4 regions of the Blautia acetica genome follow, and region 4 is predicted to be linked to each of the others. Evidence: predicted binding sites of a transcription regulator. Region 4 holds the regulator's gene; each other region holds the start of a gene.
What was found. Region 4 encodes Rex, which represses fermentation and respiration genes when NADH is low (regulators of the CRP and FNR family bind a similar motif). Its sites were predicted from a motif close to ATTGTTAANTANTTAACAAT; they were not measured.

Region 1 (3,214 bases), on a different contig from region 4:
CCGAAATATAAAGACCAGTATGAATGGGGCGGAACCTTTGCCATGAATCCTGCTGAAAAAACTCTGACAGAAACAGAGTATGCGGATATGGTGGAAAAATATAGAGAAGTGCTTATGAAATAATCTCAGGTTATGAAAAAAGAACAAGGAATCCAAGACAGCAGAAGAAAAGAAGCTGTCTATGGATTCCTTTTTTGAACAGACTTTTTACACAAACAGAAAAAGACTGCCGCAGCAGCCTTTTTCTAAGAACTTTAAATCATTCAGAAATTATTCCTGAGGACCAGCAGCAACTAATGCTTTACCAGCTTCGTTTCCTTCGTATTTAGCGAAGTTCTTAACGAATCTCTGAGCCAGGTCTTTTGCTCTTGTTTCCCATTCGGAAGCGTCAGCATAAGTATCGCGTGGGTCAAGGATGTTAGAATCTACACCAGGAAGTTCTGTAGGTACTTCAAAGTTGAAGTGAGGAATCTTCTTAGTAGGAGCGTTTAAGATATCTCCGTTTAAGATAGCATCGATGATACCACGAGTATCTTTGATGGAGATACGTTTTCCTGTTCCGTTCCATCCTGTATTTACCAGGTATGCTTTTGCGCCGCTCTGTTCCATTTTCTTAACAAGCTCTTCTGCATATTTTGTTGGGTGCAGTTCCAGGAAAGCCTGGCCGAAGCAAGCTGAGAAAGTTGGTGTAGGCTCTGTGATTCCACGTTCTGTACCAGCCAGTTTTGCTGTAAATCCAGACAGGAAGTAGTACTGAGTCTGTTCCGGTGTCAGGATAGATACTGGAGGCAGTACGCCAAATGCATCTGCAGACAGGAAGATAACTTCTTTTGCTGCCGGTGCGGAAGAAACAGGGCGAACAATGTTTTCAATATGGTTAATCGGATAAGATACACGAGTATTTTCTGTTACGCTCTTATCTGTGAAGTCAATTTTTCCTTCGGAATCCAGAGTAACGTTTTCAAGAAGAGCGTTACGTTTGATTGCGTTGTAGATATCTGGTTCGGATTCTTTATCCAGATCGATAACTTTTGCGTAGCAGCCGCCTTCAAAGTTGAATACGCCGTTGTCATCCCAGCCATGTTCGTCATCACCGATAAGAAGACGTTTCGGGTCTGTGGACAGAGTTGTTTTACCTGTTCCGGAAAGACCGAAGAAGATAGCTGTGTTTTCACCGTTTAAGTCTGTGTTTGCAGAGCAGTGCATGGAAGCGATACCCTTTAACGGCAGGTAGTAGTTCATCATAGAGAACATACCTTTTTTCATTTCTCCGCCGTACCATGTATTTACGATAACCTGCTCACGGCTTGTAATGTTAAACATAACAGCTGTTTCGGAGTTTAATCCTAATTCTTTGTAGTTTTCTACTTTTGCTTTGGAAGCGTTGTATACGATGAAATCAGGCTCAAAGTTTTCCAGTTCTTCTGCTGTAGGCTGGATAAACATATTTGTAACAAAGTGAGCCTGCCAAGCAACTTCTACGATGAAACGGATAGCCATACGGGTATCTTTGTTTGCGCCGCAGAAAGCGTCTACAACGTACAGTTTTTTATTGGAAAGTTCTTTGATAGCCAGGTCTTTTACAGTAGCCCATGCTTCCTGTGAAGCCGGATGGTTATCATTTTTGTATTCGTCAGAAGTCCACCATACAGTATCTTTGGAGTTCTCATCCATAACAATATATTTGTCTTTAGGAGAACGTCCGGTGTATACACCTGTCATTACGTTCACTGCGCCAAGTTCACTTTCCTGACCTTTTTCAAAACCTTCCAGTTCCGGTTTTGTTTCTTCAGCGAATAATAATTCATAAGAAGGATTGTGAACGATTTCAGTCGTTCCTGTGATGCCGTACTTGCTTAAATTCAATTCTGCCATCTTACATGTACCTCTCTTTTCTTTCATAATAATCACCGGAATTCAGCCTGAAAAACAGGCTTCCGTGATATTCCTTTTCAGAGAAACCAGTAACCTGGTTCTCTTTTCTATTATACATATTTACCTCAATAAATCAATAAAAAAAATATAGATTTTATAAAAATTGTTTAAATTTTAACGACTTTTACCCTTTAACCGGGAAAAACATAAATGCTATGATGTAATATAGAAAAAACAGGATGAAAAAGGGGATGGAGATTCTTACACGGGAAGAAGTGGAATCCATAATTTCCAACATTTCCCATCAGGTTGATAAGCTGGAGTTTTTTATGCAGAGCATGATTCTGTGATGTTGTTCCCCTTTGGCGGCTTCACTTTAGGGAAACGGTATTTGGGTGAAAGGTTGTCTTCGTCATCCTGCCAGATGCGGGAAAAGAAATCATATGTAAATTACTAATGGGGAGCCGGATACAGCAAGGCTGATGCTGGCAAACAGTGAGTTTTTGATCCTTTTGAATCAGGCAACCACAGACCGGGATGAACTGGCTTTCCGAAGAATGCGCAGTTGTATCGATTAATGACAACCCGGTGAATTCCCAGTCCATCTTGGGATATGGACTGGTAGCTTATTAAAATAGGAAAAAATCAAAAATGGATTGCGTTGTAGGAGCCGAGGAACAATGTTATAATAGGAAAGGCGGGCAGGACATATGTCCTGCCTGATATCCTGAGATATAAATACTAACCAGGATGCTCATGAGATGATTTATTACTCGATTGAAATAAACTATAATCAATCGTCTTCGCCGCAAATTTTTGACGATTTGTCAAGCGTTTTTTTAAAAAAGTGGGAGATTTTTTGAAACAGGGGTCTGGAAGCTATGTGAAATCAGGGCTGAAGATTCCGAGAAGATATAAAACTGTTTGGGAGGACAGGAATATGTGGATATTTTATGCAATAGGTTCTTCCTTTTTTGCCGGAGTGACAGCCGTTCTTGCCAAATGCGGAATCCGAAAGACGGATACCGATGTGGCAACGGCCATTCGTACCATAGTGGTACTGCTGTTTTCCTGGCTTATGGTTTTTCTTACAGGGGCAGAAACAGGAATGGTACAAATCAGCAGCAGAACATTTTTATTTCTGATTCTGTCCGGTCTGGCCACGGGGGCCTCCTGGCTGTGCTATTTTCATGCACTGCAAAAAGGGGATATAAACAGGGTGGTTCCCATTGACAAATCCAGCACGGTGCTGACCATTGTGCTGGCTCTGCTATTTCTGGGAGAAGGAATGAGCTGGAAGAAAGCGCTGTCCGTAATTTTGATTGGCGCAGGAACGCTG
Region 2 (3,214 bases), on a different contig from region 4:
CATAGCCAAATCTTCAAAATTGCATTCCGGATGTTCGTACATCAGCCACATGATTTTAGCAGCATCCATAGCAGAACCGCCGCCCAGGGCAATAATGGTGTCAGGAGCAAAGGCTGTTAATTTTTCCAGACCTTTCTGAGCGCACTGCAGTGTAGGATCCGGGGCAACTTCAAAGAAGCAGTCATAAGTAATTCCCATTTCATCCAGTTTGTCTGTGATTGGTTTGGTGTAACCATTGTTATATAAGAAAGTATCGGTAACAATAAAGGCTTTTTTCTTGCCGTATACGTTTTTCAGTTCATCTAAGGCAACAGGCAGGCAGCCTTTTTTGAAGTAAACTTTTTCCGGTGTTCTGAACCAAAGCATGTTTTCTCTCCTTTCGGCAACGGTCTTCACGTTCAACAGGTGTTTCACTCCTACGTTTTCAGAAACAGAGTTTCCACCGTAAGAACCACAGCCAAGAGTCAGGGAAGGTGCCAGCTTGAAGTTGTATAAGTCACCGATACCGCCGTGTGCAGAAGGTGTATTTACCAGAATACGGCAGGTCTTCATACGGTCAGCAAATTTGTTCAGCTTTTCTGTCTGCGATGGGTGCAGATAGATAGAAGCAGTATGTCCGTAGCCGCCGTCTTTTACCAGCTGGTCAGCCATATCCAGGGCGGTATCGAAGTCTTTTGCTTTGTAAAGAGCCAGAACCGGTGACAATTTTTCATGGGCAAAAGGTTCGGAAATATCTACGGAAGTTACTTCACCAATGAGAATCTTGGTATCAGAGGGAACAGCAACACCTGCCATTTCCGCAATGACTGCCGCAGGCTGTCCGACGATTTTAGCGTTTACTGTGCCGGCTTCTGTAAGGATGATTTTCCGTACTTTATCCAGTTCTTCTTTGTTCAGTACATGGCAGCCGCGTTTGATAAATTCAGCTTTTACTTTATCATAAATATCAGCCAGAGCTGTTACAGACTGTTCGGAAGCACAAATCATACCATTGTCGAAAGTCTTGGAATGAATAACGGAATATACCGCTGTCTGAATGTCACAGGAACTGTCCATAATAACCGGTACGTTTCCAGGACCTACGCCGATAGCCGGTTTGCCGGAGGAATACGCAGCCTTTACCATGCCCGGGCCGCCTGTAGCTAAAATAACATCAACAGATTTCATTAATTCATTGGAAAGTTCAATGGTGGGTTCTTCAATGCAGCCGATAATGCCTTCCGGTGCCCCTGCTTTTACAGCAGCTTCCAGAACGATTCTTGCAGCCTCTGCAGTACATTTTTTTGCACGGGGATGAGGGCTGATAAGAATGGCATTTCTGGTCTTTAAGCAGATAAGGCACTTAAAGATTGCGGTGGAGGTTGGATTGGTAGTTGGGATAACTGCGCCTACAACTCCTACAGGCTCTGCGATTTTCTTAATTCCATAGGAGGTATCCTGCTCGATGACGCCGCAGGTTTTCACTCTTTTATAAGTGTTGTATGTATATTCTGCCGCATAGTGGTTTTTGATAACCTTATCTTCCAGCACACCCATACCTGTCTCTTCACAAGCCAGTCTTGCAAGAGGAATACGCATTTTGTTGGCAGCCATAGCCGCTTCAAAAAAGATTTTGTCCACCTGCTCCTGGGTGAATGTGGCAAATTTTTTCTGGGCTTCTCTCATAGAAGAGATTTTAGCCTGAAGAGCCTCGACACTGTTAATGGTTTCCGGTACTTTTGTTTCTGCTTTTTTAGCCATGGGAAATCCTCCTTAAATTAATTAAATAATAATTTTAATACAGTGTGTTGCAATAGCAGGAAGCATCTGATTTCCTGTTTTATTGATAAATATTTAACAAGTGTTGAGGCTATTATATCTCGTTGTTAAATATTTGTCAATATCAGATTCTAAGAAAAAAGGAAATACTAAAGTCGTTTTGTATGCCCTTATTATACCATAAACAGTGAGAAATATAAAGAAAAAAGATTGTTAAAATTAAAATTATCAGAAAATAGAGAAGAAGAGGATTTGAATACAATATTCTGGAATTAATGTACATTTCCATGGGTGAAATTGATAAAAAAATAACATAGCGGCAAAAAAGAAGAACTGTTCACAGGAACAGCTCTTCTGGTTATAGAAAATATAGAAGAATTATTTTTTCAGATTCTGTCTTTTCCGAAGTCTGGAATCCAGGATTTTTTTACGGATACGCAGGGTTTCCGGTGTGATTTCCAGAAGTTCGTCCGTATCGATAAATTCCAGGGCCTGTTCCAGGCTGAGGATTTTCGGCGGCGTCAGCTTTAAGGCTTCGTCTGCGGAAGAGGAGCGGGTGTTGGTCAGATGTTTGGTCTTACATACGTTCAGTTCAATATCCTCCGGCTTGCCGCTCTGTCCGATAACCATACCGCTGTAAACTTTTTCGCCGGGGCCGATAAACAGCGTTCCTCTGTCCTGTGCGGAAAACAGACCATAGGTAACGGATTCGCCTGTCTCAAAGGCAATTAAGGAGCCCTGTTTACGATACTGCATGTCTCCTTTGTATGGAGCATAGCCGTCAAAGGCTGTGTTCAGAATGCCGGAGCCTTTGGTGGAGGTCATAAATTCTCCGCGGAAGCCGATAAGTCCTCTGGAAGGAATGTTGAATTCCAGGCGGGTAGTGCCGTCGCTGGCGGGGCTCATGCCCTGCAGTTCACCCTTTCGCTCGCTGAGTCTTTGGATAACCGTACCGGAAAATTCTTCAGGAACATCTACATAAGCGATTTCCATAGGCTCCAGTTTACGGCCTCTTTCGTCCTCCTGATAGATGACCTCTGCCTTGCTCACAGCAAATTCATAGCCTTCCCGGCGCATGTTTTCAATCAGTACGGATAAGTGCAGTTCGCCCCGTCCGGACACCTTGAAGCAGTCGGTGCTGTCCGTATCCTCCACCCGCAGGCTGACGTCTGTGTTTAACTCTCTCATGAGACGTTCTCTTAAGTGGCGGGAGGTTACAAACTTCCCTTCCTGTCCTGCAAAAGGACTGTCGTTGACCATGAAGTTCATGGAAATCGTAGGCTCTGAAATTTTCTGGAAAGGAATGGGCTCCGGATTTTCCGGTGAGCATAAGGTATCTCCGATATGGATATCTGCAATGCCGGCAATGGCAACAATAGAGCCAATACCAGCTTCTTTTACGTCTACCTTGTTCAGACCGTCAAATTCGTAAAGTTTGCTGATTTTTACCTTCTTC
Region 3 (3,214 bases), on a different contig from region 4:
ACGCTTGTCATCTCTTCCGTGGCTGCAAGAAGTGTCAATACATCCTTTTTATTCTGCGGCATAACTGCAATCTTCGGAATATCCGCTCCCAATTCCTGCATTTTGCACAGACGTTTTAACAGCTCTTCCTTGTCCGGCGTCTTATGGAAATCATGGTTTGAAACAATGACCTTGGCACCGCATTGGTGCGCTGTTTTTACAATCTGTCTGACCTCCTCATCTCCGGTAAAGAGCTCTGCATCCACCAAATCCACACTTCCGCTTTCTGCCATCTCCTGATTCAAACGGACATACGCTTCGGTTTCCATGGCTTTTTCCCCGCCCTCTTTTGATGTTCTAAATGTAAAAAGAAGGGGCAGGTCACCCAGCGTCTGCCTAAGTAATCCGGCTGTCTCCCTGGTCTTTTCCAAATGGAATACCTCCTCATACCAGTCTGCGCGCCATTCTGCCACATCTGCTCCGATTTCCCGGATACGGGCTCCGGCTGCAAGGATTTCTTCTCTTGTGACGCCCACAATGGGAACACAGATTTTCGGGATTCCCTCTCCGATTTTTACATTTCTGACTACTACTGGATTCATCTTATATCCTCCTCGTTTTCTGCTTGCTTCTCTTATTCATACTTAATATCCAAAATTTCCTTCATATACTCTATCGGCATAGGCTGTCCGGTCCACAGTTCAAAGGCCGCTGACCCCTGGAACAACATCATACCAAGACCATTCATCGTCTTACAGCCGGCTTCTTTTGCCATTTTAAGAAGAGCGGTTTCTCTTGGGAAGTATACAATATCTATGACAATTAAATCCGGACGGAAAAAGGATTTGTCCGGAATATAGGTCTGCCCCTCTAAGGGTTTCATTCCTACTCCCGTGGCATTGGTAAACAGATAACTGTCTTCCATCTCTTCTTTTAACTTATCCAAATCAGCCAGGTCATATAAAGCAGCTTTACATTCTGTATTTTCATTAATCTTCTTTACCGTTTCAACTGCATTGTCCCAGAATTTATCTCTTGCATTGAAAATAGATATCTCTTTTACTCCGTCCAGCGCTGCCTGTACCTGAATGGCTGTGGCTGCTCCTCCGGCGCCGACAATGGTCATTTTCTTTCCAATTACATCAATGTGATTATCCTTTAACGCCGCCATATATCCGATACCATCCGTAATATGTCCGGTCAACACTCCGTTGTCATTGACAATCGTGTTTACTGCTTTACACATTTCTGCTGCCGGAGAAGGCTTGTCCAGATACTTATGTACCACTGTCTTATTAGGCATGGACACATTTGAGCCTCTCATTTTCAATGCGCGAAGTCCCTTGACCGCATCCTCCAGAGAGTCGTTATCCACTTCAAATGCAATATATGCATAATCAAGTCCCAGATTGGCAAATGCTTCGTTGTGCATGGCCGGGGAACTGGAATGTCTGATAGGATATGCCATCAGTCCGATTAATTCTGTGTGACCTGTAATTCTTTCTGCCATGTTTATTTTCCTCCATTCATAACGGTATCTGTCTGTACCTTTTGACTTTGTTAATTACTAAACAACTTAGCTGCTCTTAATTATAATCCAGTCCGCCGGATAGTTCTAATACATCTTTTTACCTTTTTCGATACCTTTATGCTATTAATTGTGTTATAATGTCTGACAGGAGGAATTTGATATGACATTAAATCAGTTATTATATTTCCGGACAGTTGCCGCACATCAGCATTTCCGGCAGGCTGCCGCAGAACTTAATATTTCCCAGCCTTCCCTAAGCCGCTCTATTGCTTCCCTGGAAGAGGAGCTGAACATCATTCTTTTTGAACGGCAGGGACGCAATGTGCGGCTTACCAAATACGGGCGAATCTTTCTGGAACACGCAGAGCGGATTCTGCATGAGACGGAGACTGCCCTCTTTCGTATGCACCAGCTTGCCCAGGATGAGGGACACGTTGATATTGCATATGTCTTTCCCCTGGCGAACCGCTATATCCCTCATACTGTAAGGCGTTTTTTAAGCCAGGAACGCTATAAGAACATTACCTTCAGCTTCCATCAGCTCCACACACCCCAACTGATTGAAGGACTGAAAAAGGAGCTCTTTGACCTTGTGTTCTGTTCCTATATGGAAAACGAACCAAATATTAAGTTTATTCCTATTATCCACCAGAATATGACCGTCATCACGCCCAAGGGACATCCGCTGTGCGCCAAAGACGCGGTTTCCCTGTCTGAACTTAGCGCCTATCCGCTGATTGGGTATGACAAAAGCTCCGGTCTGGGAAAATATACGCGGCAGATATTTTCTTCCCACGGAATCACCCCGAATTTCATCTGCGAGTCCCCTGATGAAAACGCCATCTCTGCCCTTGTGGAGGAAGATTTCGGCATAGCCCTGGTGGCAGATACGGAGGCCATCCGCAAACGCAATATCCGGATTCTGCCGCTTCGTGACATACATCTGGTTCATACCGTTTATCTGGCCTATCTAAAAGACCATTATATGATTCCGGCGGTCCGGAATTTTCTCCAGTTTATCATAAAGGACGGGACACATCTGTAATTGGTGTCCCTGCCGGAGGTTTTCTGGTACAACGAATCTTAAACTAGTATTTTCCATATAAGGCTTTTACATATTCTGCGAATTTTTCTACAATGGGAGTCTGATAATTCTCCTTGGACAGCGCCATATAGATGTAACGCTGATACCGGGGCGAGCGCAGCTTCAGCACTTCCACATTCATATTTTTAAGAAGGGGAATATCCGGCATGACCGCAATACCGAAATTCTGTGCTACAAGCCCGGCCATTGCACCGTCTTCCTCTATTTCATAAGCAATCTGGGGTCTGATTTTCGCCATTTCAAAGAGCCTGTCCACCACCGGCCGAAGGCCGCTTCCCTGTGTAAAATAAATCTGCGGATAAAGGGCAGCCTCTTCCAAATCCACTTCCCCTCTTCCGGACAGAGGATGTTGTTTCGGTATGACTACAACCAGATTCTGTGTTCCTACTGGTGTAAAGCTGACTTCCGGTTCATTCTCCATCATGGAACAGAAGGCAATATCATACTTTTCATCCTTCAGCCCCTGGATAAGTTCTGACGTATTCCCCACGGTAAAATGAAACTCTGTTTCCAGTTCTTCATGACTTCGCAGAAAATCCCCCACCAGACGAGGCACAAATTCACTGCCCAGTGTATAGATATATGCCAAATCAATGACC
Region 4 (3,214 bases):
TTCCCGTCCCGTTGCTTCCGATAATAGCCACCCGCTCACCCCGCTTAATCTGAAAGTTTAAATCCTCAAAAAGCGGGAGAGAGGGAAAGGACTTGGTAAGGTGTTCTACAGTCAGCACATCGTTGCCGCTTATCACCCGAGGCTTTAAAGTAATCCGCATGGAATCGTCCACTTCCACAGGCTTTTCCAATACTTCTATTTTATCCAGCATTTTTTCCCGGCTTTCTGCCCGCCGTATGGATTTTTCCCGGTTAAAAGACTTTAATTTGGCAATGACGGCTTCCTGGTGTTTGATTTCCTGCTGCTGGTTTAAGTAAGCCTGATACGCGGCTCTTCGAAGCATAGCCTTTTTTTCACTGTAGGCGCTGTAGTTTCCTGTAAAAGACGTAACTTTTGTATTGTCAATTTCCACAATTTTCGTGGCGACCTTATCCAGGAAATAGCGGTCATGGGATACAATAAAGACAGCCCCCGGATAGTTCAAAAGATAGGTTTCCAGCCACGCAATGGAATCCATGTCCAAATGGTTGGTAGGCTCGTCCAGAAGGATGATATCCGGCTTGGATAAAAGAAGACGGCCAAGGGCCACACGGGTTTTCTGTCCCCCGGAAAGTGTGGAAATCATTTTGCCGAAATCTTCCTCTGCAAAGCCAAGTCCCTTTAAGACTCCGGTCAGTTCACTTTTGTAGGCATACCCGTTTTCCAGTTCAAACTCATGGGTCAGACGGGAATAGGCCTCCATAATCTTGTTCAATTCTTCTCCCTGGGTGTATTTCATCTCTTTCTCCAGCTGACGCATACGCACCTCCATATCCAGAATGTGCTGCTTTACCTGCAAAAGAGCGTCATAAATAGACAAGTCGCTGGTCAGCTCCTGGTGCTGAGCCAGATAGCCCATGGTTTTCCCTTTGGCTAAAATAACCTGCCCGCTGTCCGGGGGAAGTTCCCCCACAATGATTTTAAAAAGCGTGGATTTTCCTGCCCCGTTAATGCCCACCAAAGCGGCTTTTTCCCGCTCTTCAATATGGAAGCTGGCGTCTGCCAGCAGGGTAACGCCATCAAAAGATTTTTCTATATTCTGACATGCAAGTATCATGATAATTATCTCCTTTAAACTCCGTACAGCTACGAAAGCTGTCCTATTTATTATATCGAAAAATACAGGTTTGACAACAGAGAAACGAAAATTAATTGACTTTAATTTAACAATACACTATAATGGAGCGTAGAAATGTGTATTTTGAATACAGGAGGGTTGTTATGGAGGGAAAATCCATTTCAAAGGCAGTAATTAAAAGACTACCCCGATATTACAGATACTTAGGTGAGCTTATAGAAGAAGGCGTAGAACGAATATCCTCCAATGAGTTAAGCGAAAAGATGCGGGTAACCGCGTCTCAGATTCGTCAGGATTTGAATAATTTCGGCGGCTTCGGGCAACAGGGCTATGGATATAATGTTCCCTATTTATATGATGAAATCGGAAAAATTTTGGGACTGGACAAGACGTACCACATGATTATCATTGGTGCCGGCAATCTTGGACAGGCACTTGCCAACTATGTAAAATTTGAAAAAAGAGGCTTTAAAATTGTAGGTATCTTTGATGTGAATCCGGTACTGAAAGGAATTTCCATCAGAGGAAATGAAATCCGTATGATGGACGAGCTTCCAGAGTTTTTAAAAGAGCAGAATGTGGATATAGCCACGCTGACCCTGCCGAAAAACAACGCGGCAGAGACAGCTGATTTACTGGTAAAAAACGGAATTCGGGCTATCTGGAATTTTGCACATCTGGATTTGGATGTACCAGAGGATGTTATCGTAGAAAATGTACATCTTTCCGAAAGTTTAATGCGTCTGTCTTATAATCTGAATTGTTATGAAAACGAACATCCAAAAAAATAACAACGTAAAAAGCTGCTGTAAAATGTAAAAGAGATTTTGCGGCAGCCTTTTCGCTTTACGCAAGGAAAAAGGACGGGTGAAACATGGAGGAGATTGTAACCGGAAAGCAGATGAAGGAACTGGATGCCTACACCATAGAAACCATGGGAGTACCTTCTCTGGTACTTATGGAGCGGGCGGGACTGCAGGTCTTTGAGAGTATGAAAAAAGAGGGGCTTCCCCTTTCAAAAGTGCTGGTGCTGTGCGGTTCCGGAAATAACGGGGCGGACGGTGTGGTCATTGCCCGGCTTTTGTTTCTGGCAGGATATCAGGTACATGTCTGTATTTTGGGAAATCCGGAACATTTTACAAAAGAAATGAAAACGCAGATAGAAATTGGCAGAAATTATGGAATTTCCTTTGTCAAGACTTTCTGTGTACATGAATATACTACTATCGTGGATGCTCTTTTGGGTGTAGGGCTTTCCAGGGAAGTTTCGGGTCTTTACCGGGAAACCATAGAAAAACTACAGGATTTTTCAGGGAAAATCGCAGCCGTGGACATCCCTTCCGGTATTGACGCAGATACAGGAGCGGTATGGGGCTGTGCCGTCAGGGCAGACCTTACCGTTACCTTTGCCTATAAGAAAGCAGGGCTCTGCCTGTATCCCGGTGCAGCCTATGCCGGAAAACTGCTTACGGCAGATGTGGGCATTTACCGCAAAGACAAAAGGTCTCCAGAGCTTTTTGCCTGTACGGACAGGGAACTTAAAAAACTCACCAGAAAACCGGACGGCAATAAGGGCAGCTTCGGCAAGGTCTTTCTGGCCGCAGGCAGCCGGGAAATTTTCGGCGCAGCGTATCTTAGCGGACAGGCTGCTCTGCGAAGCGGCGCAGGTATGCTGAAACTCTGTACGCCAAAAGAAAACAGGGGGTTGTTTACTTGCTTCCCTGAAGCCATGCTGGCACTTTATGAGGACGCTGCGGATATGGAAAACCTGGTGAGAGAAAACCTATGCTGGGCTGATGTGGCCGGCATTGGTCCCGGTCTTGGTACTTCTCCTCAGGCGGAAAGACTTTTAGAGACTCTTTTGAAATACGCAGACAAACCGCTGGTTATTGACGCAGATGGCCTGAATCTGCTAAAGGGTAAGGAAAAGCTTTTAAAAAGCTGTAAAGCTCCGGTGATACTGACCCCTCATCTGGGAGAATTTGCCCGCATGACGGGAATCTCTGTAAAAGAATGGAAGAAAAATCCTCTGACGATTACCAAAGAAACGGCAAAGAAACTGGGTGTCCTGCTGGTGTGCAAAGATGCCAGAACGAT

Region 1: a site for Rex is predicted at 2,038-2,057, ahead of pckA (phosphoenolpyruvate carboxykinase (ATP)). Genes of this name have one in related genera too.
Region 2: a site for Rex is predicted at 1,822-1,841, ahead of adhE (bifunctional acetaldehyde-CoA/alcohol dehydrogenase). Genes of this name have one in related genera too.
Region 3: a site for Rex is predicted at 1,536-1,555, ahead of WBS51_RS10545 (shikimate dehydrogenase). Genes of this name have one in related genera too.

The regions. Positions count from the first base shown of each region.
Region 1 is NZ_JBBEWO010000002.1:34,104-37,317, forward strand. It holds gene WBS51_RS01490 (HIT family protein) at 1-123, shown strand, start outside; gene pckA (phosphoenolpyruvate carboxykinase (ATP)) at 271-1,875, opposite strand; gene WBS51_RS01500 (EamA family transporter) at 2,816-3,214, shown strand, end outside.
Region 2 is NZ_JBBEWO010000012.1:34,218-37,431, reverse strand. It holds gene adhE (bifunctional acetaldehyde-CoA/alcohol dehydrogenase) at 1-1,740, opposite strand, end outside; gene typA (translational GTPase TypA) at 2,137-3,214, opposite strand, start outside.
Region 3 is NZ_JBBEWO010000014.1:81,150-84,363, reverse strand. It holds gene aroD (type I 3-dehydroquinate dehydratase) at 1-581, opposite strand, end outside; gene WBS51_RS10545 (shikimate dehydrogenase) at 614-1,489, opposite strand; gene WBS51_RS10540 (LysR family transcriptional regulator) at 1,671-2,555, shown strand; gene WBS51_RS10535 (LysR family transcriptional regulator) at 2,599-3,214, opposite strand, start outside.
Region 4 is NZ_JBBEWO010000010.1:47,403-50,616, reverse strand. It holds gene abc-f (ribosomal protection-like ABC-F family protein) at 1-1,096, opposite strand, end outside; gene WBS51_RS08395 (redox-sensing transcriptional repressor Rex) at 1,261-1,908, shown strand; gene WBS51_RS08390 (NAD(P)H-hydrate dehydratase) at 1,992-3,214, shown strand, end outside.